3 regions of the Arthrobacter sp. BG3 genome follow, and region 2 is predicted to be linked to each of the others. Evidence: riboswitches for the same ligand, from Rfam matches in the RefSeq annotation. Region 2 holds a riboswitch; each other region holds the start of a gene.
The links. Region 2 has a riboswitch for S-adenosylmethionine ahead of metX (homoserine O-acetyltransferase MetX). Riboswitches for the same ligand answer to the same signal wherever they lie in the genome.

Region 1 (7,276 bases), 890 kb from region 2:
GCCTCCGCCGAAGCCGGCCTCGCGGCCCGCGTCGTCGAGGCTGCCCAGCAGCTCGGCTCCACCGGCAAGACGTTCTAAGGATGTCGGACGAGTTCCGCAAGAACCTGATGGGCCCTGAGCCCACGCTCCTGCCTGCCGAGACCGAGGTCTACGCAGCACTGGACGCGGGCCAGGAAGCCCTGGACCTAGTGGAAAAGAACCCGACCTCCTCGCTGCTCTGGGCCGTGCTGGCCGAGGAAGCGTGGAAAGAGGGCCGGACCATCGACTCCTACGCCTACTCCCGCGTCGGCTACCACCGCGGCCTGGACTCGCTGCGCCGCAACGGCTGGCGCGGCTTCGGGCCCATCCCGTGGGAGCACGAACCCAACCGCGGCTTCCTGCGCGCCCTGTATTCACTGGGCCGCGCCTCCGCGGCCATCAGCGAGGCCGAGGAACCGGAGCGGATCGAGAAGTTCCTCAAGGACTCCGATCCCGCCGCCAAGGCAGCCATCGAAGCCGAGAACCGCTAACCAACCACAACGCGGGGTCACTTACGGTCCATTCCACACCCTGGGATGGACCGTAAGTGACCCCGCGTTGCTGGTTAAAGTGCGACGGCGGGCGTCCACCGGAAGGTGGGCGCCCGCCGTCGTCGACGCGGGTGGGTGCGGACTAGCTGGTCTTGGCCAGACCGGTGCGCGCCATGGCGTCCGCGTAGACGGTGCCCATTTCTTCGAGGTACTGCTCCTGGCGGGCAGGGGTGCCGGCGAAGGCGCGGCCGCTGAGCGAGCGGACCTTGTAGGTCTTGAGGCCGCGGCGCCAGATCATCGGCACCTCGGTCTTGAGGAGCAGGTTAGCGAGGCGGTTGGCTTCGGTTCCGTGGGCCACGATCACTGAGGCGCGGGGCACGACGGCGAGAAACTTCAGCAGCGGCTTCAGGCCGGCGGAAATCTGGTCCGGCGTGAACTTGCCGTTCGGCTCGCCCGGGACGTACCAGGGGTGCACGTTCCACGGCATCACGAACTCCGGGCGCAGGCCCAGCTTCCACTGGACGCCGAGCAGGCGGGTGGCGGCTTCTTCGTCGCCGGCGGTGATGAAACCTGACTCGTCCTCGGTTCCGATGTTGGAGAAGAGGCTGATGATGCGGCACTCGTCAACGTCGTGCATCGGGTCTACATACGGGACATTCATGCCAGCTTTGGTTGCCTGCAGCGTGTCGCACAGCTCGTTGACGGCCGCGACGCTAGGTTCGTAGCGGCGGCTCAGAAGCTGTTCGCGGGAATTTTCAGTGGCCAAGGCTGTCATATATTGCTGAGTCTCCTGCGGGTTTTGGTGAAGCTGCCAGACCGTACGTGGGCACGCCGAGCACCGGGGCACGTTAAGTACGGTGTGGTTTGAAAATGTGGTGTGGACCGATTCCTGGTCGATCCTTACTAGTCTATCAAGCCCCGCGAAATGCCGTTCCCGCGGAGCGGCCGCTACCAGAGCCGCGCGGTGGCGCGGCGGGCGCCCTCTCCCAAGGATTCCAGCTTGGCAAAGGCAATTTGGGGGTGCACCCGGCCGCCCAGACCGCAATCTGTGGATGCAATCACATTTTCCCGGCCCACCAGTTCGGCGAAGCGTACGATCCGGTCAGCCACCAGGTCCGGGTGCTCGACGACGTTGGTGGCGTGGGAAACGACGCCGGGGATGATGACTTTTCCGTCGGGGAGCTTGGTGTCCTCCCAGACGCGCCATTCATGCTCGTGGCGGACGTTGGCGGCCTCGAAGGAGTAGCCGCCCGCATTGATCTGCAGGACGGAACCGACAATGTCCGCGAACGGGATGTCCGTGGTGTGCGGGCCGTGCCAGGAACCCCAGCAGACGTGCAGCCGGATCTGGTCCTGCGGCAGGTCGCGGAGCGCCCAGTTGGTCGCCTCAACCCTGAGCTGGATGAATTTGAGATAGTCGGCCAGGCTCGGTTCCGGGTTGATCTGGTCCCAGCTTTCGGCCAGCGACGGATCGTCCAGCTGGACCGTGAGCCCGGCGTCGATGATGGCCTTGTACTCCTCCCGCATGGCGTCGGCGCAGGCGTAGAGGAGTTCCTCATCCGTCTTGTAGTACTCGTTGGCGACGCGGGCGCAGGAGCCCGGGGACAGCGAGGCGACGAAGCCCTCGGCCAGGCCGGCGGCGGCCAGGCCGGTCCTGAGGTTGGCGATGTCCGAGCCCACAAGGTCCTGCCCGGTGTAGCTCAGCGGGCCGGCGATTTTCGGCTGGGTGACACTTTTGCGGTGCGCCAGGATTCCGGAGGACGGGTCGTTGTAGGCCTCGTTGAACTTCTGCCGGTCGCGCCGGTCCGGGAAGGAGGTCAGCACGATGTTGCCGGGTGTGGAGCGGTGCACTGCAGCGTCAGCCCAGCGGTCCACATCCGTCGGCTCGAGGCCGCCGAGCCGGCTGAAGGAGTAGTTCCACCAGGCGCCATAGTCCACCGAGCTGGACATCGTGTGCCCATATTCGCCGTCGTTGGGGATATCAATGCCGAGGTCTTTCTGGCGCCGGACGATGTCCACCACGGACGTTTCCAGCAGGTCCAGGAACTCGGGGGTGATGCCTTCTGTTTCCTTGGCCTCGTTCGCCGCGATGAGCTCGGGGGTGCGGGGCAATGAGCCTGCATGGGTGGCGCGGATATGGTCGGTGTTCTGCTGCATGGGGGCGCTTCCTTTCCATCGGTCCTGGCGGTAGCACCTTGGCCGTCACAGTGCTGCGTACGGGCAGGGTTGCTGCGGCGTCAACGGTCCAGGTCCCTCGGCCGCTCGGGATGGTCACCTCCCACCTAATTCGACCGGGCGCCCCCGCGCAAGCCCATCCGGCGAAGTTCCGCGTGCTGGACACCGGGTCCCGGCCCAGCCGCCCCGCCTCCTCCCGGCCCAGCCGCCCCCGCCAGGTCCCCGCGCAGCCGGCGGGAAGTCCATTGGATGGTCAAATGAGTCGACGCCACCGCGATCGGCTAAACTTGGGTGGTAAGAGCCCCGGACTCTGGCGTTGATGGTAAGAGCACAGCGGTAGATCCGGGGCGTTCTCATGAACGGCGCTGAGCTCCGGTGACCACCCTGGTGAATCACACGGACTTTGGCCCGAACGAATGGGGGAGGATCCCATGCCAGCAATCGTGATCGTCGGAGCCCAATGGGGCGACGAAGGCAAAGGTAAGGCCACTGACCTGCTTGGTGGCCGAGTCGACTACGTCGTCAAGCCCAACGGCGGCAACAATGCCGGGCACACCGTCGTCGTAGGCGGTGAGAAGTATGAGCTCAAGCTCCTTCCGGCCGGCATCCTGAGCCCCAACGCGGTTCCGATTATCGGCAACGGCTGCGTGGTGAACCTCGAGGCGCTGTTCCAGGAGATCGACGGCCTGGAAGCCCGCGGCGCCGACACCTCCAAGCTGCGGGTCTCCGCCAACGCCCACCTCGTGGCGCCCTACCACCAGGTCCTGGACAAGGTCACCGAGCGGTTCCTCGGCAGCCGCGCCATCGGCACCACCGGCCGCGGGATCGGCCCGGCCTACATGGACAAGGTGGCCCGCCTCGGCATCCGGGTCCAGGACGTCTTTGACGCCTCCATCCTGCGCCAGAAGGTCGAAGGCTCGCTGCGCCAGAAGAACGAACTGCTGGTGAAGGTCTACAACCGCCGGGACATCGAGGTGGACGAGATCGTGGAGTACTTCCTGTCCTTCGCCGAGCGCCTCCGCCCGCTGGTCATCGACAGCACTTTTGTCCTGAACACCGCCCTGGACGAGGGCAAGGTGGTCCTCATGGAGGGCGGCCAGGCCACGTTCCTCGACGTTGACCACGGCACCTACCCCTTCGTGACCTCCTCGAACCCGACCGCCGGCGGCGCCTCCGTGGGCTCGGGCATCGGCCCCACCCGGATCTCGCGCTCCATCGGCATCATCAAGGCCTACACCACCCGTGTAGGCGCAGGACCGTTCCCCACGGAACTGTTCGATGAGATGGGCATGTACCTGCAGAAGACCGGCGGGGAGTTCGGCGTCAACACCGGCCGGCCGCGCCGCTGCGGCTGGTACGACGCCGTGCTGGCGCGCCACGCCTCCCGCGTCAACGGCTTCACCGACTACTTCGTCACCAAGCTGGACGTGCTCACGGGCATCGAGCAGATCCCGGTCTGCGTGGCCTACGACGTTGATGGCGTCCGGCACGACGAAATGCCGATGACGCAGACCGAGTTCCACCACGCCAAGCCGATCTTCGAGTACTTCGAAGGCTGGACTGAGGACATCACCGGTGCCCGCACCCTGGAAGACCTCCCGGAGAACGCCAAGAACTACGTGCTGGCACTCGAGAAGCTCTCCGGCACGCGGTTCTCCGCGATCGGTGTCGGCCCGGACCGCGACCAGACGATCGTGATCAACGATCTGATCAATGACTGATACTGACTGACGCATTCATCGCGGCGCCCGACGGCGGCGGGTCACCTGGAAGGGTGGCCCGCCGCCGTTGCTCGTCCCGAGGAAAAAGAAACTTCCGATCGGTGCGTAACCTTTCGGGGCACCCCAGCGATTACTCCTTTGTAAGCGCCGCCGGAGCATGGACCCCCCACCAGGTTTCCGGCCGGTCTTCCACTGTAAGTGCAGGCCGGCGCATGCCCCCAAGCTGCGCCGGCCGGCCTTTCACTGAACGCGCGGGCTGCTGCCAGCCTCCATCGGGCCGCAGCCGGCTTTCACCCAAAACCAAAGGATGTACGTTTCTTATGAAGAGTGTTAGCAAGACCACCAAGATTGCTGTCGGCGCCGCTATTCTCGCCGTCGGAGGGTTCTCCGGCATCGGCCTGGCCAACGCGGCCCAGGTTTCGAACACCCAGCAGGCTGAAGTGAGCCCCGCTACGCCCGCCGTCCCGGCAACCCCTGCGGTCCCGGCGACGCCCGACCTTCCCTCCCAGCCGGCCGTCCCCGCCGTCCCGGCATCCCCGTCCGTTGACGACTCCGCCGAGGGCGACGTCAGCGTTGAGGGCACCGAAGGATCCGCAGAGGGCTCCCTCGAAGCTGACAAGGATGGCGCTTCCGTCGACGGTGCCGCCAATGCCAAGGGCGCAGCCGAGGCCAAGGCGCACGCCGGCGTGACCGTCGCCGTTCCTGCCGTCCCCGCTGTCCCCGGCGCCAAGGATGTCCCCGCCGTTCCGGCTACCCCGGCCGTCCCCGCCGTCCCGGCCCTGCCGTCGGACGAGAAGCCTGAGATCAACAAGTAGGCAGTACACGCCTCCTCGGAGGCACCCGGGGGTGCGGCCGCTAGACTTGCCCAGGCCGCACCCCAGCAGTAACCGGAAGGACAGCCTCTTGGCAGAACAGCTAAGCGATGACGAATTGTCAGCAGCATTCGCTGGCGAGCCGTCAGGATTCAACGCTGTCTACACGGTCATTTCACCCGCCGTCCTCGGCTACTTCCGGGCCCGCGGAGTGGACGACGCCGAAGCGCTCACCCAGGACGTCTTCGTCGATGTCCTGCCGAAACTGGCCAAGGTCACCGGCGGCCACAACGGTTTGCGGACCTTCATTTTCTCCGTCGCCCACGCGCGGCTGGTCGACCATCACCGCCGGGCAGAACGCACGCCTTACCTGGCCGAATACGACCCCCGTGATGACACCCGGTACGCCCCTTCCGCCGAGGACGAGGTCCTCGGCTCGCTGGGCGGCGTGACAGATTCCCTTTCCCGGCTCAATGAGGAGCAGCGGGCAGTACTGGTCCTGCGGATCGTCGCGGACCTATCCATCGAACAGGTGGCCGGCATCATGGACAAGTCGCCGGGCGCCATCAAACAGCTTCAACGACGCGGGCTCAGTGCCCTGCGCGAACTCGTCACCGAAAAGGACCACGCAGCATCATGACCGGAACCCGCGAACCCCAGCAGGATGGCGGCATCCAGGCGATGCTCCGTGATTCCGGCCTCGAAGCAGCCGCCGAGCTCCGCAGCTCACTCGAAGAGCTCCGCGCGCTGGTCCCTGACGAGGCCCCCGCGCCCCGCGCCGATCTCGCGGCGCTGCTGGCCGCCGGCAGCTATGGTTCCGCCGCCTCCGCGCCGGATTCCGTCGACGAAACTCTTCCGGCTGGCGTCACGAGCCTGGCCGAGCACCGCGGCCGGAAGCGCAGGCTCGCAATCGTCGGTGGCGCCGTGCTGGGTGCAATGACTCTTGGGGCGGGCGCCGTGGCCGCCTCCAGCGGGAACTTCGGCGAGACGTTCAGCCATTCTGTGGGCACCATCTTCCAGACCGCCGACAAGATGCCCGATACGGCCCCGCGGCCTGCCCGCCCGTCACCGGCGGACGTCCCGGCAGCCCCCGCGCCTACGTCGAACGCAACGGGCGCCGCCACTCCGCCGCCAGCTGAAACTCCGGGGGCTCCCGGAGCCTCTGCTGCGGTTCCAGCGAAGCCCGGCACCCCTGCCAGTCCGCCTGCTGTGGGCCATACCGGATTCCTTCCGACGCCGCCCCACCGCCCGGTCACACCGGGGACCCCCGCACTCCCCATCCCGAGCGGGGGCAAGGGTCTTCCCACGGAGCCGGCTCTTCCCGGCGTGCTCCCGGCACTCCCCGGCCAGCCCTAGTCCGGCCAGCCCTAGTCCTGCCAGCCCTAGTCCGGCCAGCCCGCGGAAGTCGACGTCGCGGGAAACGCCCGAACTCGCCGAAACAAAACGGCGAGTCCGGGCGTTTCCCGCGAATTCGGCGCCCTGAGCTGCGGGAGACGGGCGTCCGGACCCGGCAGAGGCGCTAGGCCAGGACCTGCCGCTTGGAGGAAATGACCCCTGTGTCGAAGCCGGCCAGGTGCAGGCCGCCGTGGAAGCGGGCATGCTCAATCTTCACGCAGCGATCCATCACGACGTCGAGTCCGGCAGCTTCCGCTTCCTTCGCGACATCCTCGTGCCAGGAGCCCAACTGCAGCCACAGCGTCTTGGCGCCGGCCGCGATGGCTTCTTCCAGGACACCCGGCAGGTCGTCGTGCTTGCGGAACACGTCCACGATGTCCGGGCTTTCCGGCAGCTCCGCCAGTGAGGCGTAGGTCGGCTGGCCCAGGATCTCCTTCACCACAGGGTTCACGAAATACACCTTGTAGCGCGTGGAGGACTGCAGGTACGTCGCCACAAAGTAGCTCGCCCGGGACGGCTTGTCCGAGGCACCAACAATCGCGATTGATTTCGCCTGCCTTAGCAGGTTCAGCCGCTCCGGAGCGGACGGCCCGGCCCAGGTCCGGGTCTCTTCGCTGCTCATGACAATGCTCCGATCGTGCTGCTGTCGGCCTCTGATGTGTCC
Region 2 (7,276 bases):
GGGGTCCGGGGTTGTCTGTGCCCAGTCCCTAAAAGGAGCCTCCAGATGTCCAATGCCTGGTCTTTCGAAACCCGCCAGATCCATGCCGGCCAGGAGCCGGACAGCGCCACCGGCGCCCGCTCGCTGCCGATCTACCAGACGACGTCGTTCGTCTTCCCCAGCGCGGAAAGCGCCGCCAACCGCTTCGCCCTTGCCGAACTGGCTCCCATCTACACCCGGATCGGCAACCCCACCCAGGACGCCGTCGAACAGCGGGTGGCCAGCCTGGAGGGCGGACTCGCGGCGCTGCTGCTGAGCTCCGGCCAGGCCGCGGAGACCTTCGCGATCCTCAACGTCGCCGAGGCCGGTGACCACGTGGTGGCCAGCCCCAGCCTCTACGGCGGCACCTACAACCTGCTCGCGCACACCCTAAAGAAGTTCGGCATCACCGTCACCTTCGTGGAGGACCCGGACAACCTGGCCCAGTGGCGTGACGCCGTGCAGCCGAACACCAAGCTGTTCTTCGGCGAAGTGGTCTCCAACCCCCGCCAGGACGTGCTGGACATCGAGGGCATCTCGCAGGTTGCGCACGAGGCCGGCGTCCCGCTGATCGTGGACAACACCCTCTCCACCCCCTTCCTGATCCGGCCGATCGAGTGGGGTGCGGACATCGTGGTGCACTCCGCCACCAAGTACCTTGGCGGCCACGGCGCCGCGATCGCGGGCGTGATCGTGGACTCCGGCAACTTCGACTTCGGCAAGGACCCGGAGCGTTTCCCCGGCTTCAACACCCCGGACCCCACCTACAACGGCCTGGTGTACGCCCGGGACCTCGGCGCGGACGGTGCCCTCGGCGCCAACCTCTCCTACATCCTCAAGGCGCGCGTCCAGTTGCTGCGTGACCTCGGCTCGGCGGTGTCCCCGTTCAACGCCTTCCTCATCGCCCAGGGCATCGAGACCCTGAGCCTGCGCATGGAGCGGCACGTCGCCAACGCCATCAGGGTGGCCGAATGGCTCGAGGCGAGGGACGACGTCGAATCCGTCGCCTACGCGGGGCTGCCCTCCAGCCCCTGGTACGAGCGCGGCCGCAAGTACGGCCCGAAGGGGACCGGCGCCGTCGTGTCCTTCAATCTCGCCGGCGGAGCCGAGGCCGGAAAGCGCTTCGTTGACGCCCTCGAGCTGCACTCGCACGTGGCGAACATCGGCGACGTGCGCTCCCTCGTCATCCACCCGGCGTCGACCACGCACAGCCAGCTCTCCCCGGAGCAGCAGGCCGTTGCCGGCGTGAATCCCGGCCTGGTGCGGCTCTCGGTGGGCCTGGAGCACATCGACGACATCCTCGCCGACCTTGACGCCGGATTCCGCGCGGCCAAGACCGCCTGAGCGCCCCGACGCCCGGCGCCCCCGGCCGCACTGCCGGGCGCCGGGGTGTCGGGGCCGGCGCGCTGGTTTGACCCGGGGAGTCATACGGGCGTCACAATCTTCGCCACCGGGGCGCCGCATTTCGTACACTCAGTGAAGGTCATGAGTGCCAGCGACAGCCCCGGCTTGCTGGCCGGCAACCCTCCTTTTGCGGCGGGGTGCCCCGGGTGAAGACCTGGCCTGCCGGTCAGCTGTCGGCGGGCAAGCGCGAAGTTAGGTCCTCAGATGACGATTGCCGTCACCCGCCAGGGTGCACCTGTAAGCAAAACCTCCCACGCCGATGCCTCCGCCCCAGGTGGTCCGGACGCCGCTGACCCGGGCGGCACTGTCCCGGATGGTACGGTCCGGTACCTCCGGATCGGCGACCTGGAGCTCGAGTCCGGCGCCCGGCTGCCTGACGTCACCCTCGGCTACGAGACGTGGGGGACGCTCAACGCGGACCGCTCCAACGCCGTGCTGATCGAGCACGCGCTGACGGGGGATACCCACGTCACGCGGGGCGCCACCGAGGAGCCGGGCTGGTGGGAGCAGCTCGCCGGTCCCGGCGCGCCGGTGGACACGGACAAGTACTTCGTCGTCTCGATCAATATCCTTGGCGGCTGCTACGGCTCCACGGGCCCCTCGTCGACGGCGCCGGACGGAAAGCCCTGGGGCTCACGGTTCCCGCTTGTCACGCTCCGGGACACGACCGAAGCCGAAGCACGACTGGCGGACGCCCTGGGCGTCCGCAGCTGGTACGCCGTGCTGGGGGGGTCCCTGGGTGGGGCGCGTGCCCTGGAATGGGCCGTCAGCTACCCGGAACGGGTCCAGCGCTGCGCCGTGATTTCGGTCGGAGCCAGCAGCACCGCCGAACAGATTGCCTTCGCCCAGGCCCAGACGCTGGCCATCCGGCAGGACCCGAACTTCAACGGCGGGGACTACTACGGCGGACCCGAACCGGAAGCCGGGCTGGCCCTGGCCCGGCGGATAGCGCACATCACCTACCGCTCGGCGGCAGAGCTAGACGGACGCTTCGGCCGGAACGCCCAGGCCTCCGAGGCCCCGCTGGAAGCCGGATCCCTCGCCGGGCGCGGCCGCTACCAGGTGGAGAGCTACCTCGACCACCAGGGCAACAAACTGGTCCGCCGCTTCGACGCCAACAGCTACATCGCCATCACCGAGGCGCTCATGAGCCACGACATCTGCCGGGGCCGCGGCGCCCTCACAGAGGCCCTGGCTCCGGCCACCGCGGCGTTCCTGGTGGCGGCCGTCGACTCGGACCGGCTGTACTTCCCGGCCCAGTCCCACGCGCTCGCCGATGCCCTGCCGGGCGAGGTTGCGGTGCACACCATCCAGGCGCCGATCGGGCACGACGGCTTCCTGACCGAGATCGGCCAGCTCAACGACCAGCTCCGGCAGCACTTCTTCGGCTAGTCCTGCGGCCTGAAACGGCGTCCCGTGTGCATTTTTGCAGATGCCCCCTGCACTAATGGCCGTTGAGGCCCGCTCCGGATGGGACCATACTCGTGGGTAATGGTGCCGCGTGTCTTACATCACAGGCGCCCTCCTCCCGAATGGTCCATAGGGTGTCGACGGAGACACCGAAGGAGTCACAATGAGTACGGAAAACGCGGCCGCGAGGCGCGCAGAAGAGCCGGACGTCAAATCGTCCGGCCTGAAGAAGGTAGTTGCGGCCTCCATGGCCGGCACCGTCGTCGAATGGTATGAGTTCTTCCTCTATGCCTCCGCGGCCACCCTTGTTTTCGGCAAGGCCTTCTTCCCCAATTCGGGGACCGAGCTGGACGGCATCCTCGCCGCCTTCCTCACCTACGCTGTTGGCTTCATCGCCCGCCCGATCGGCGGCATCGTCTTTGGCCACTTCGGCGACAAGTTCGGCCGCAAGCAGCTGCTGCAGCTGAGCATCATCCTGGTCGGCGTTTCCACCTTCCTCATGGGCTGCCTGCCCACCTTCGCGCAGATCGGTTACTGGGCTCCGGCGCTGCTGGTCTTCCTGCGCTTCGCCCAGGGCTTCGCCGTCGGCGGTGAATGGGGCGGCGCCGTCCTGCTCGTCGCCGAGCACAGCCCCAACAAGTCCCGCGGCTTCTGGGCCAGCTGGCCGCAGTCGGCCGTACCGCTGGGCAACCTCCTGGCCACCGCGGTGCTGTTCGGCCTCTCCGCGCTGCTTTCCTCCGCGGACTTCCTGTCCTGGGGCTGGCGTGTGGCGTTCTGGCTCTCCGCCGTGATCGTACTCGTGGGCTACTACATCCGCACCAAGGTCAGCGACGCCCCCATCTTCCTGGAGGCCCGCAAAGAGGTCGACGCCGGCCACAAGGGCTACGGCGTCAAGGAAGTTTTCCGCCGCTACCCCCGCGGTGTCTTCACCGCCATGGGCCTGCGCTTCGCGGAGAACATCCTTTACTACCTCGTGGTCACGTTCTCCATCACCTACCTCAAGACAGTGGTCCACACCGACACCTCACGGATCCTGCTCCTGCTGCTCATCGCGCACTTCATCCACTTCTGCGTGGTGCCGATGGTCGGCCGCATGTCCGACCACTTCGGCCGCAAGCCCGTCTATATGGCCGGTGCCGTCCTGGGCGCCACTTGGGGCTTCTTCGCGTTCCCGATGATGGACACCGGGAACGATTTCATCATCCTGGCCGCCGTCACCATCGGCCTGCTCTTCCACGCCCTGATGTACGCCGGCCAGCCGGCCATCATGGCTGAAATGTTCCCCACCCGGATGCGCTACTCCGGCGTCTCCCTGGGCTACCAGGTCACCTCGATCGTCGCCGGCTCGCTGGCCCCGATCATCGCCGTCGCCCTGCTGAGCCAGTTCAAATCCTCCACCCCGGTGGCGATCTACCTGCTCGGCGCCTGCCTGGTCACGATGGTGGCCGTGTTCTTCCTCAAGGAAACCCGCGGAGTCTCGCTGCACGACGTCGACGCCGCCGACGCCCAGGGCACCGCCGACCTCCTTGCCGCAAGCAAGGTAGCAGTCAAGAAATAGCAGTCAAGAAGTAACTGGCAATATCCACCCGCTACGAATCATTAGCGGATGAGCGACAGCCCGGGTCCCTGCAGTGCGGGGACCCGGGCTGTCGCTGTTAGGGTGGCCCAGCCCGGCGGGACGGCCCAGCCCGGCGGGACGGCCCATCCCGGCGGGACGGCCCAGCCGGCGTGTTCGGCTCAGCCCGCGAGGACATCCTGGCGTTCGGAGATCTCCGTCCGGACCGCCCCGAGCACCGCCTGCACCGGGGCCGAACGCAGCGATTCGGCGCGTGCCGCCGCCCAGATCGGGAGCTGCCGCTGGAAGTCGTCCGGCAGCACGGGCACGAAATTGGGGTCGCCGACGGCCAGGAAGTTGGGCAGCAGGCCGATCCCTGCACCCCGCCGGACAGCCTCGAGCTGGGCAAAGATGCTCGTGGCCTGGAAGCTGGAGCGGGGGACGGGAAGCTGGGTGGAGCGGTGGCCGAGCTCGGCGACCTGCAGTGCGGACTCCACGTAAGAGACAAAACCGTGCTGCCGGACGTCGTCGAGCGTCGCCGGCAGGCCATGCTCCCGGGCGTACTGCGGACTGGCGTACAGCCGGAGGAAGTAGTTGGACAGGAAGATGGTCTGCGCGTTGCTAACGTCCAGATTGCCCACCACCACCTCGAGATCAACCCCGGACCGGTTCTGGCTGACCTTGCGGGTGGCGCTGAGCATTTCAACGTTCAGCAGCGGGTGGCCCCGCTGCAGCCGGACCAGCGCCGGGGCGACGAACTCGGCGCCGAAGCCGTCGGGGGTGCTGATCCGGACCAGCCCCGACAGCACATCTTCGGACCGGGCGATCCGGTTCGTGAGTGCCCCGAGGGTGCCCTCGATCGCTTCGGCGGCTGCCACGGCCTCGTTGCCAAGGTCCGTCAGCTCCCAGCCGTGCGGGCTCCGTTCCAGCGTCCGGCCGCCCAGCTGTTTGTCCAGCGCCAGGATCCGGCGGGAGATGGTGGTGTGGGTCGTGCCGAGGGCTTCCGCCACCGCATTGAACCTGCCCAGCCGGGCCACGGTCAGCAGGATGAGCAGGTCGTCCGGACTCGGAAGCCGCCGCAAGTCCACAATGACTCCTCTGAAATCAGGTATGTGCATCCATGCACATACCATCTGTAGTTTTTTCCCTTGATTGCACTGTAGCAGGGTGTGATGCTTGACCCGGAGAGTCCGGCGGAACGGCCGGACCACAGGCAGCACACAAGCCGCCGCAAAGCAGCACCCACAGCACTACGCGCAGCAAAGCAAAGGAGCTTACGCCATGGCAGTTATCGCTTGGATCGGACTGGGGAACATGGGCGGGTCCATGTCTGTGAATCTCGCCAAATCCGGCCACGATGTCCGCGGGTTCGACCTCAACGCCGAGGCCGTCGCCGCCGCGGAAGCAGGCGGAGTAAAGCCTGCAGCAAGCATCGCCGACGCCGTCGACGGTGCGGACGTCGTCTTCACCATGCTCCCCAAGGGCGAGCACGCCCGCGCTGTTTACCTTGGCGAGGACGGCGTCCTGGCCCACGCGGACACCCGGACCCTGCTGGTGGACTCCTCCACGATCGACATCGCCTCCGCCCAGGCCCTACACGACGCCGCGGCTGCCGCCGGCTTCCGCTTTGTCGACGCCCCGGTCTCGGGCGGCATGAGCGGCGCGAAGGCCGCCACCTTGACCTTTATGATCGGCGGCGAAGCCGGCGCCGTGGCCGAGGCCACCGAGTACATCAAGCCGATGGCCGCCAACATCATCCCCACTGGCGGCGCCACCACCGGCCAGGCCGCAAAGATCTGCAACAACCTCATGCTTTTCATCAACCTGGCCTCCACCGCGGAAGGCGCCGTCCTCGCGGACCGGCTCGGGTTGGACAAGCAGGTCTTCTGGGACATCGCATCCGTCTCCTCCGGCGACAGCTGGGCGCTGCGCACCTGGTACCCGGTAGCCGGCGTGGTCCCCACCGCGGCCTCCAACAACGACTTCGCCCCGACCTTCACCACCGAGCTGGCCAACAAGGACATCGGACTCGCCATCAGCGCGGCACGCGACACCGGCACCCCGCTGGAAATCGGCGAGCACGTCCAGCAGCTCTTCCAGCGCCTCATCGACTCCGGCAACGCCGGCATGGACTGCTCCGCGATCGTCAAGCTGGTCGACGGCACCCTGGACACCGGCAAGTAGGCACCTCCCAGCCAACGCGGCCGGGCAAACGCAGCCACGCAACGGCCCTGCGCAGGCAAACGCCGCGCACCGCTGCCCACAACAGCTCCCCACGAAAGAGAACCCCCCATGGAACGCATCCCGCACTTCATCAACGGCGCCCTGATTTCCGACGCCGAGCGCTACGGCCCCGTCTTCAACCCGGCCACCGGCGAGCAGGAAAAGGAAGTTGCCCTCGCCTCCGCCGACCGTGTCGAGGAGGCCATCCGTGCCGCCCGCGCGGCCCTGCCCGGCTGGCGCGCCACCAGCCTCGGCAAGCGCACCAACATTTTCTTCAAGGTCCGCGAACTGCTGCTGCAGCGCCGGCCCGAGCTGGCCGCCCTGCTGACCAGCGAACACGGCAAGGTCCTCTCCGACGCCGAGGGCGAGATCACCCGCGGCCTGGAGAATATCGAATTCGCCACCGGCCTGTCCCACGCCCTCAAGGGTGAGCGCTCCGAGCAGGTGGCCGGCGGCGTCGACGTCCACTCGGTGCGCCAGCCGGTCGGGGTGGTCGCCTGCATCACGCCGTTCAACTTCCCGGCCATGGTGCCGCTGTGGATGATCGGCAGCGCCCTGGCCTGCGGCAACACCGTGCTGCTCAAGCCGAGCGAAAAGGACCCGTCCTCGGCCGTCTTCATCGCCCAGGTCTTCGCCGAGGCTGGCCTCCCCGCCGGTGTCCTCAAC
Region 3 (7,276 bases), 1.6 Mb from region 2:
CGTTTCGGGCTCACGGTCCGGAACCAGCTCACCTGCGGACTCCATGTCCACACCTTCGTGGAGTCGCCGGAGGAGGGTGTGGCGGTGATGGACCGGATCCGCGACAAGCTGGCGGTGCTGATCGCGCTCAGCGCCAATTCCCCCTACTGGAACGGTGCGGAGACGGGGTTCGAAAGCTACCGGACGCAGGCGTGGAACCGCTGGCCTGGCTCGGGGCCGACGATGATTTTCGGCAGCCTGCCGGTGTACCGGCGGGTGGTGACCCGGCTGGTGGAAAGCGGCGTCCTGATGGACGAGGGAATGGTGTATTTCGACGCGCGGCTGTGCCGGCACCATCCCACCGTGGAGGTCCGGGTCGCCGACGTCTGCCTGCGGGCCGAGGACGCGGCGCTGATCGCCGTACTGGTGCGCGCCCTCGTGGAGTCGGCGTCCCGGGAATGGAACGACGGCGTGGATCCCGCCCCGGTCCCGACGCTGCTGCTGCGGATGGCCGCGTGGCAGGCCAGCAACTGCGGGCTGCGCGGTCAGCTGCTGGACTTCGGAACCTTCACCCCGGCCCCGGCCGCGGAGGTGGTCCACGCGCTGGTCGACTTCGTGGCCCCCGTGCTCGAGGAGCAGGGCGAGCTGGAAATGGTGCGCGCGGGCGTCGGCCGGATCCTGGCGGAGGGCACCGGTTCGCAGCTGCAGCGCCAGCCTTTCCGCTCCGGCGGGCTGGCTGCCGTCGTCGAACGGGCCGTCGAAGTGACCATGCGGGGAGCCGCCATCGGCGGCCCGGCGGACGAGGGCTCGTCCCTCGGCCGGGTCCGCCGCGGCTGAGCCCGCCCCGTTCACCGGGCGGCCGCCTGACCACCAGCGGGACGGCCCGGAGCCGGGCGTAGCCCGGCAGCGCCGGCCCGGACCCTGGACAGGGGGTGTCTAGACCTGCTTGAGGGCCTGGGCGAGGTCGCGGGTCAGGTCCCCGAGGTCCTCAAGGCCCACCGAGAGGCGCACGACGCCGTCGCTCAGCCCGATCGCCGCGCGCCCTTCGGGCCCCATGGCGCGGTGCGTCGTGGTCGCGGGGTGGGTGATGAGGGACTTCGAATCGCCCAGGTTGTTGGAGATGTCGATGATCCGCAGCGCATCCAGCAGCACAAAGGCGGCCTCCTTCGCCGAACGCCCGGCGGACGGGGAGAGCTCGAAGGTCAGCACGGTGCCGCCGGCCTTCATCTGCCGGGCGGCCAGCTCGAACTGCGGATGGGACGGCAGCAGGGGGTACCTGACCCAGCTGACCGCCGGCTGCGCCTCGAGCCATTCGGCCAGCCGCAGCGCGGAGGCGGACGAATGGTTCACCCGCAGGGCCATGGTCTCCAGCCCCTTGGTCAGCACCCACGCGTTGAACGCCGAGAGCGCCGGGCCGGTGTGGCGCATCAGCTGCTTGACCGGGCCCCCGATGAACTCCTTGGTGCCCAGGATCGCGCCGCCCAGCACCCGGCCCTGGCCGTCGATGTGCTTGGTGCCGGAGTAGACGATCACGTCCGCGCCGAGGTCCCCGCAGCGCTGCAGCAGGGGAGTGGCAAAGACATTGTCGACGACGACGGTCGCCCCGGCCGCGTGCGCGAGTTCGCTGACCGCCGCGATGTCCACGATTTCCTGCATCGGGTTCGACGGCGACTCGAAGAAGACCGCCGTCGTCGGCTGCGAGAGCGCAGACCGCCACTGCTCCAGGTCCGGGCCGTCCACGAAGACCGCCTCGACACCCCAGCGGGGGAGGATCTCGTTGAGGATCACGAAGCAGGAACCGAAGAGCGAGCGGGCCGCGACCACCCGGTCGCCGGCGGCCAGCAGGGCACCGAGCGCGGTGAAGACCGCGGACATGCCCGAGGCCGTGGCAAAACATGCCTCGGTGCCTTCGAGCAGCCGGAGCCGCTCCTGGAAGGTGGCCACCGAGGGGTTTCCGTAGCGGGAGTACACAAAGCGTTCGTCCTCGCCCGTGAAGGCGCGCTCTGCGGCGGCCGCGGATTCGTAGACGAAGCCGGAGTTCAGGAAGATCGGCTCGGACGTTTCCTGGAAGCCGGTGCGGTCGAGGCCGCCGCGGACGGCCTGGGTATCGGCGCTCCAGCCGGCGGCGTCAGGGTTGAAGGTCACTTAGTGCTTTCCAAGGTTGGTGGGCAGGCCGCGGTTCTTCCAGCCATTGACCGTGCGTTCGCCGTGGCGGTCCGGATCGCCTTCAAAGCCCTCGAGGACGTTGTAGGAGACGAAACCGGCCTCCGTCGCGGCGACCGCAGCGGCGATGGACCGCGCGCCCGACCGGCACAGGAACACCAGTTCGGCGCCGTCAGCGCCGGCCGCCTGCTGCTTCAGCTGCTCAACGAACTCCGAATTGGGGATGCCGCCGGCAAGATTCCACTGGATGAAAAGCGGGCCGGTGCCCTTGCCACCCGCGGCTGCCGTGTCCGGGACGCCGATGTGGGCCCATTCGCCCTCAGTGCGGACGTCCACCAGGATGGCTCCGTCCGCGAGCTTGGCCCAGGCCTCCTGCGGGCTGAGGTCACCGGCGTAGCTCACGCGTGGCCCTCGCCGTCGAAGTCAAGATCATCCACGGCGTTGGCGACGGCGGCATCTGCGCTGGCGATCGCCGCCGGCAGCACGACGGCCTGGGCCACGATGACGCTGCTGCCGTTGAACGTGGCGGCCGGGCTGCCGTGCAGCACGTAGCCGTCGGCGAGGGCGGCGGAGACGCGCTCGCAGAAGGCCCGGTCATCGGGGCCGGTAAAGAGTCTGTACGCCAGTTTTTCCTCGGCGGCACCGGGGACTGCGGGGGACGGGGCGGGTGCTGTACTGGGGACAGCGGGGGCGGACGCGTCAGGCACGACGGATCTCCTTCTTTCACGCTTGCAGCTCGAATGGTCGATATGCCGAGTATTCACCTGAGGCACCCCGCCGCGAAAGGGAGGGTTGCCGACCGGCCAGTCAGGGCTTGGCGCCGGGTCTCATTACTCACCAAAAACGTAACACCTGCGGCGCCGGCCGGCAGAGCCGCCGTCGTCATGTTAAGTAACGGGCCCCACCAACGCGGGGTCACTTAGCGCCCGTCCGGGGCCGCGGGACGGGCGTTAAGTGACCCCGCGTTGCTGTGTGGGGGTGGGGAGGCTACTCGATTGTGGCGTAGAGCGCGTTGAGTTCCGCGGTGAGCTGGCGGCGCAGTTCCGGGGTGCCGATTTCCTTGCCGTCGATGTGGTTGACGGGCGCCAGCAGCCGGATGCTGGAGATCAGCCAAACGGCGTCGGCGTCATACAGGTCACGGGGCTCCAGCGGCCCGTAGCCCAGCTCCCAGCCGGCGGCCTTGGCTGCGGTGAACAGGGCACCCTGCGAGGTGCCGGGCAGGATCCCGCTGTCGAGTTGCGGCGTGATGAGCCGCCGGACGGTGCGGACCCCGCCGGCCCCGTCGTCGGAGGTTTCCAGGTGCGCGAGCAGAACGGTCGACGTCGGACCCTCCAGGACCCGGCCGTCCGCGGAGGTGAAGATGACGTCGTCGGCGCCCTGGCTGCGCGCGTACCGGAGCGCGGCCATGTTGACCGCATAGGAAAGGGTCTTGGCGCCCATCAGCAGCCACGGTGCCCGCTCCCCGACTTCGCTGTCGTAGCCGCGGTCCAGCAGGATGACGTCGATCCCGGTCTCACGTTGGCGCCGCCCGGCCGGGCCGGGGGCGGAGGCCTGGACCCAGCAGGTGGGCGTGGGGGCACCTTCGACGCCGCGGGTCACGAGCAGCTTGACGACGAGTTCGTCGTCCCCGGTGGCCTCGCCGCCGGGCACATGCTGGCGCCGGTATTCGCTGATGGCCGTGGCGATGGCCCGGCGCCAGACGTCCTCCGCCGGGATGCCCAGCTCCAGCAGCCGGGCGGACCCGGCCAGCCGGTTCAGGTGCGCCTGGAGCTTGCGGGGCTGCCCGCCCACCGCCAGCAGCGACTCGAAGACACCGTCGCCGCGGGTGGCGCCCTGGTCCGTCGCCATCAGCTGGGGCTTGGTGGCATCTGCCAGCCTGCCGTCGTCGAAGGCAGGATCCAGGAAGACCAGCACCGGGGTGGGGGCGGGGACGGCGGCAGGAGAAGTCATGGCTTCAGCTTAGTGCGGCGTGCCACGGGATAGGATTTGACGGTTGCCCGTTCCGGAACTGTTCCGCGGGTCTGGAGCTTGAGGGGTTCGCCTGTGCTGTGGCCATTTTCGCTGGCGGAATCACTTCCGTCCTGGCTGATCCTGATTCTGACCGTGGTCGACCTCGCCATCCGGGTGCTGGCCCTCGGCATCATCCCCGGAAACCGCCGTCCCACCACGGCCATGGCCTGGCTGTTGATCATTTTCTTCGTCCCGGCCTTGGGCCTGGTCCTCTTCCTGCTCTTCGGCAACTTCCGCCTCTCCCGCAAGCGCCGCGCGCAGCAGGAGGCGGTGAACATCCGGGTCCGCGCCGGGACCTCGGACCTGGCGATGCTGGAGAGCCGCTACGAGGGCCCGGAATGGGTGTTGTCTGCCGGGGAACTGAACAAGACCCTGGGCTCGCTGCCGATGGTGGACGGCAACCACGTGGAGCTCCTGCCCGGCTACCCGGACTCGATCAAGGCGATGGCCGCCGCCGTCCGTGAAGCCGAGTCGTTCGTCAACGCCGAGTTCTACATCATGAGCTCGGACCACATCACGGACGATCTGCTGACCGCGATGGAGGAGGCCGCCGAGCGCGGCGTCGAAGTCCGCCTCCTGTTCGACCATCTGGGGACCCTGCGCATCAAGGGCTACCGCAAGCTGATCGCCCGGCTCAAGGCCAGCAAGATCCACTGGCGGCCCATGCTGCCGCTGAACCCGCTGCAGGGGCAGTGGCGCCGGCCGGACCTGCGCAACCACCGCAAGATCATGGTGATCGACGGCGAGGTCGCCTTCACCGGTTCGCAGAACCTGATTGAGCCCTCCTACAACAACCCGCGGCACCGCAAGATCGGCCGCGAATGGGTCGAGCTGATGGCCTGCCTCCGCGGGCCGATCGTCACCACGCTCAACGTTGTGTTCGCCACCGACTGGCTCAGCGAGACCGACGAATCCCTCGAGGGCCAGCTCGCGCACCGGCCTGAACTGCACGCCGGCAACGTCACGGCGCAGGTGGTGCCCAGCGGCCCCGGATTCATCACCGAAAACAACCTGCGGCTCTTCAACACGCTGATTTACTCGGCGCAGCGCAAACTCTCGATCTGCAGCCCGTACTTCGTCCCGGATGATTCCCTGCTGTATGCGGTGACGACGGCGGCGCAGCGCGGCGTCGACGTCGAACTCTTCGTCTCGGAAAAGGGCGACCAGTTCCTGGTCCACCACGCCCAGCAGTCCTTCTACGAGGCGCTGCTGGAAGCCGGGGTGCGGATCTACCTGTACAAGGCGCCCTTTGTACTGCACGCCAAGCATTTCACCATCGACGACGAAGTGGCCGTGCTCGGCTCCAGCAACATGGACATGCGCTCCTTCTCGCTGAACCTGGAGGTCTCGGTGATGCTGCTGGGTGAGGACATCGTGCGGCGGATCAGCGCTGTGGAGGACAACTACCGGGAGATTTCGCGCGAATTGACGCTCGAGGACTGGATGAAACGTCCAATGGGCGTCAAATACGTGGACAACGTCGCACGGCTGACGGCCACCCTGCAGTAGCCGCGGCGGCGCCGGAGCCGCGCCGGGACGGGCCGGGCCGGCGCCGACGTCAGGCGGGCGGAAACTCCGCGCCCAGCGCCGAGAGGACGCCGAAAGCCTTGGTCCGGATCTCCTCGTACTCCTCCTGCGGCGAGGAATCCGCCGTGATCGCCCCGCCGACGCCGAGGCTGAGGCCGGCGCCGCCGCCGGCCTGCTCGGTGCGCACGAGGGTCCGGATCGCGACGGCCAGGTCGGTCGCGCCGTTGAGCGAGAAATAGCCGATCGCACCGGAGTACACCCCCCGCGGGGCGCCCTCGAGCCGGTCCAGGATGGCCATGGTGCTGACCTTTGGCGCACCGGTCATGGAGCCGGCGGGGAAGCAGGCGGCGACGGCCTCAGCCCTGGGCATGCCCGGCCTGAGCCGGGCATCGATGGTGCTCACCATCTGGTGCACCGTGGCGTAGCTTTCGATCGCGCAGAGCCGGCTGACCGACACCGAGCCGGGCACGGCGAAGTGGCTGAGATCGTTGCGCAGCAGGTCCACGATCATGATGTTCTCGGCGCGGTCCTTCGGCGAGGACTCAAGCTCGTGCCGCAGCAGCGCGTCCCGTACAGGATCCGCATCCCGGTGCCGGGTGCCCTTGATCGGCTCGGCGCGCATCCCGCCGTCGGCCGCGATCCGCAGGAAACGCTCCGGCGAGGTGCTCGCCACGGTGAGGTCCCCGAAGCGCAGATAGCTGGCGAACGGGGCCGGGTTCCGCCTGCGCAGAGCCAGATAGGACCGCCACGGGTCCAGGGCGGCGGCGGGAAGTTGCGCCGTCAGCGCGGTGGTCAAACAGACCTCGTAGGTGTTTCCCTCGGCGATCTGGTGCTGGGCCTCGGTGATTTTGGACTTGTAGGCGACTTCCGAGTCCCGTGCGGCGAAGTCCAGGGCTGCAGGACCGGGTGCGGACAGTCCGACGCCGACGCCGGCCGCCGCTGTCTGCCCGCCAGCTGCCCGGACGACGGCGGTGCGGGCCGCCGCCAGCCAGCCCCCGGCGTCCGCGGTGTCCAGCGCCAGCAACCAGACCGTGCGCTCCACATGGTCCAGCACCACGGCGCGTCCGGCAAAAAGCAGGCAGGCATCCGGGGTTTCGGCTGTGACGTCGCTGCCGCCGGTCTCGCGTTTGAGTTCGTAGCCCAAGTAACCGAGCCAGCCCAGGGTGAACTCGCAGGGGTAGCCTTCGGGGCCGCGGAGCGCCCGGCGCCCCCAGACTCCGTCGAGCCAGCGGAAGAACGGCCCTTCAGTCCGGACGCTGGCGTTGCCGACGCTTACGTGGGTTCTGCCCGAACTGTGCCGGACGGACTGGCCGAACGGGCCGCCGTCGTCCGCGAGGATGCTGAAGCGGCTCCGTTCCGCGGCCACGTGGCCGCCGGCGTCCATCGAGGAGTCCAGCCATACGGCCCTGGCGGAGCGGCCGAAGAGGGACTCGAACAGCCGGGCCGGGTCCGGGGCGGCGTCGATCCGTTCGGCGCGGAGCTGAAGCCCGTGGCGGGCGGCAAGCTCCGGGAGCAGCGCCGGGGACAGTGCGGGCAGGTATTGCAGGGCCTGCAGCACTTCCGCCGGAGCGGCGCCGTCGGCAAGGTTGAGCACCCG

Region 1: another riboswitch for S-adenosylmethionine. It lies ahead of AC1MFL_RS07205 (cobalamin-independent methionine synthase II family protein); the one in region 2 lies ahead of metX (homoserine O-acetyltransferase MetX).
Region 3: another riboswitch for S-adenosylmethionine. It lies ahead of AC1MFL_RS10570 (DUF1737 domain-containing protein); the one in region 2 lies ahead of metX (homoserine O-acetyltransferase MetX).

Annotation. Positions count from the first base shown of each region.
Region 1 covers NZ_CM155270.1:1,635,612-1,642,887, reverse strand. The annotation lists gene fbaA (class II fructose-bisphosphate aldolase) at 1-78, shown strand, start outside; gene AC1MFL_RS07215 (DUF3151 domain-containing protein) at 81-509, shown strand; gene AC1MFL_RS07210 (uracil-DNA glycosylase family protein) at 652-1,284, opposite strand; gene AC1MFL_RS07205 (cobalamin-independent methionine synthase II family protein) at 1,458-2,666, opposite strand; SAM riboswitch class I at 2,679-2,783, opposite strand; gene AC1MFL_RS07200 (adenylosuccinate synthase) at 3,116-4,405, shown strand; gene AC1MFL_RS07195 (hypothetical protein) at 4,726-5,220, shown strand; gene AC1MFL_RS07190 (RNA polymerase sigma factor) at 5,309-5,857, shown strand; gene AC1MFL_RS07185 (hypothetical protein) at 5,854-6,573, shown strand; gene AC1MFL_RS07180 (CoA-binding protein) at 6,737-7,234, opposite strand; gene AC1MFL_RS07175 (O-acetylhomoserine aminocarboxypropyltransferase/cysteine synthase family protein) at 7,231-7,276, opposite strand, start outside.
Region 2 covers NZ_CM155270.1:744,666-751,941, reverse strand. The annotation lists gene AC1MFL_RS03425 (bifunctional o-acetylhomoserine/o-acetylserine sulfhydrylase) at 46-1,362, shown strand; SAM riboswitch class IV at 1,500-1,615, shown strand; gene metX (homoserine O-acetyltransferase MetX) at 1,627-2,814, shown strand; gene AC1MFL_RS03415 (MFS transporter) at 2,996-4,390, shown strand; gene AC1MFL_RS03410 (LysR family transcriptional regulator) at 4,570-5,469, opposite strand; gene mmsB (3-hydroxyisobutyrate dehydrogenase) at 5,669-6,571, shown strand; gene AC1MFL_RS03400 (CoA-acylating methylmalonate-semialdehyde dehydrogenase) at 6,680-7,276, shown strand, end outside.
Region 3 covers NZ_CM155270.1:2,377,625-2,384,900, forward strand. The annotation lists gene AC1MFL_RS10555 (glutamate--cysteine ligase 2) at 1-816, shown strand, start outside; gene AC1MFL_RS10560 (O-succinylhomoserine sulfhydrylase) at 916-2,124, opposite strand; gene AC1MFL_RS10565 (rhodanese-like domain-containing protein) at 2,125-2,544, opposite strand; gene AC1MFL_RS10570 (DUF1737 domain-containing protein) at 2,541-2,849, opposite strand; SAM riboswitch class IV at 2,863-2,977, opposite strand; gene AC1MFL_RS10575 (aminodeoxychorismate lyase) at 3,130-4,092, opposite strand; gene cls (cardiolipin synthase) at 4,186-5,661, shown strand; gene pabB (aminodeoxychorismate synthase component I) at 5,711-7,276, opposite strand, start outside.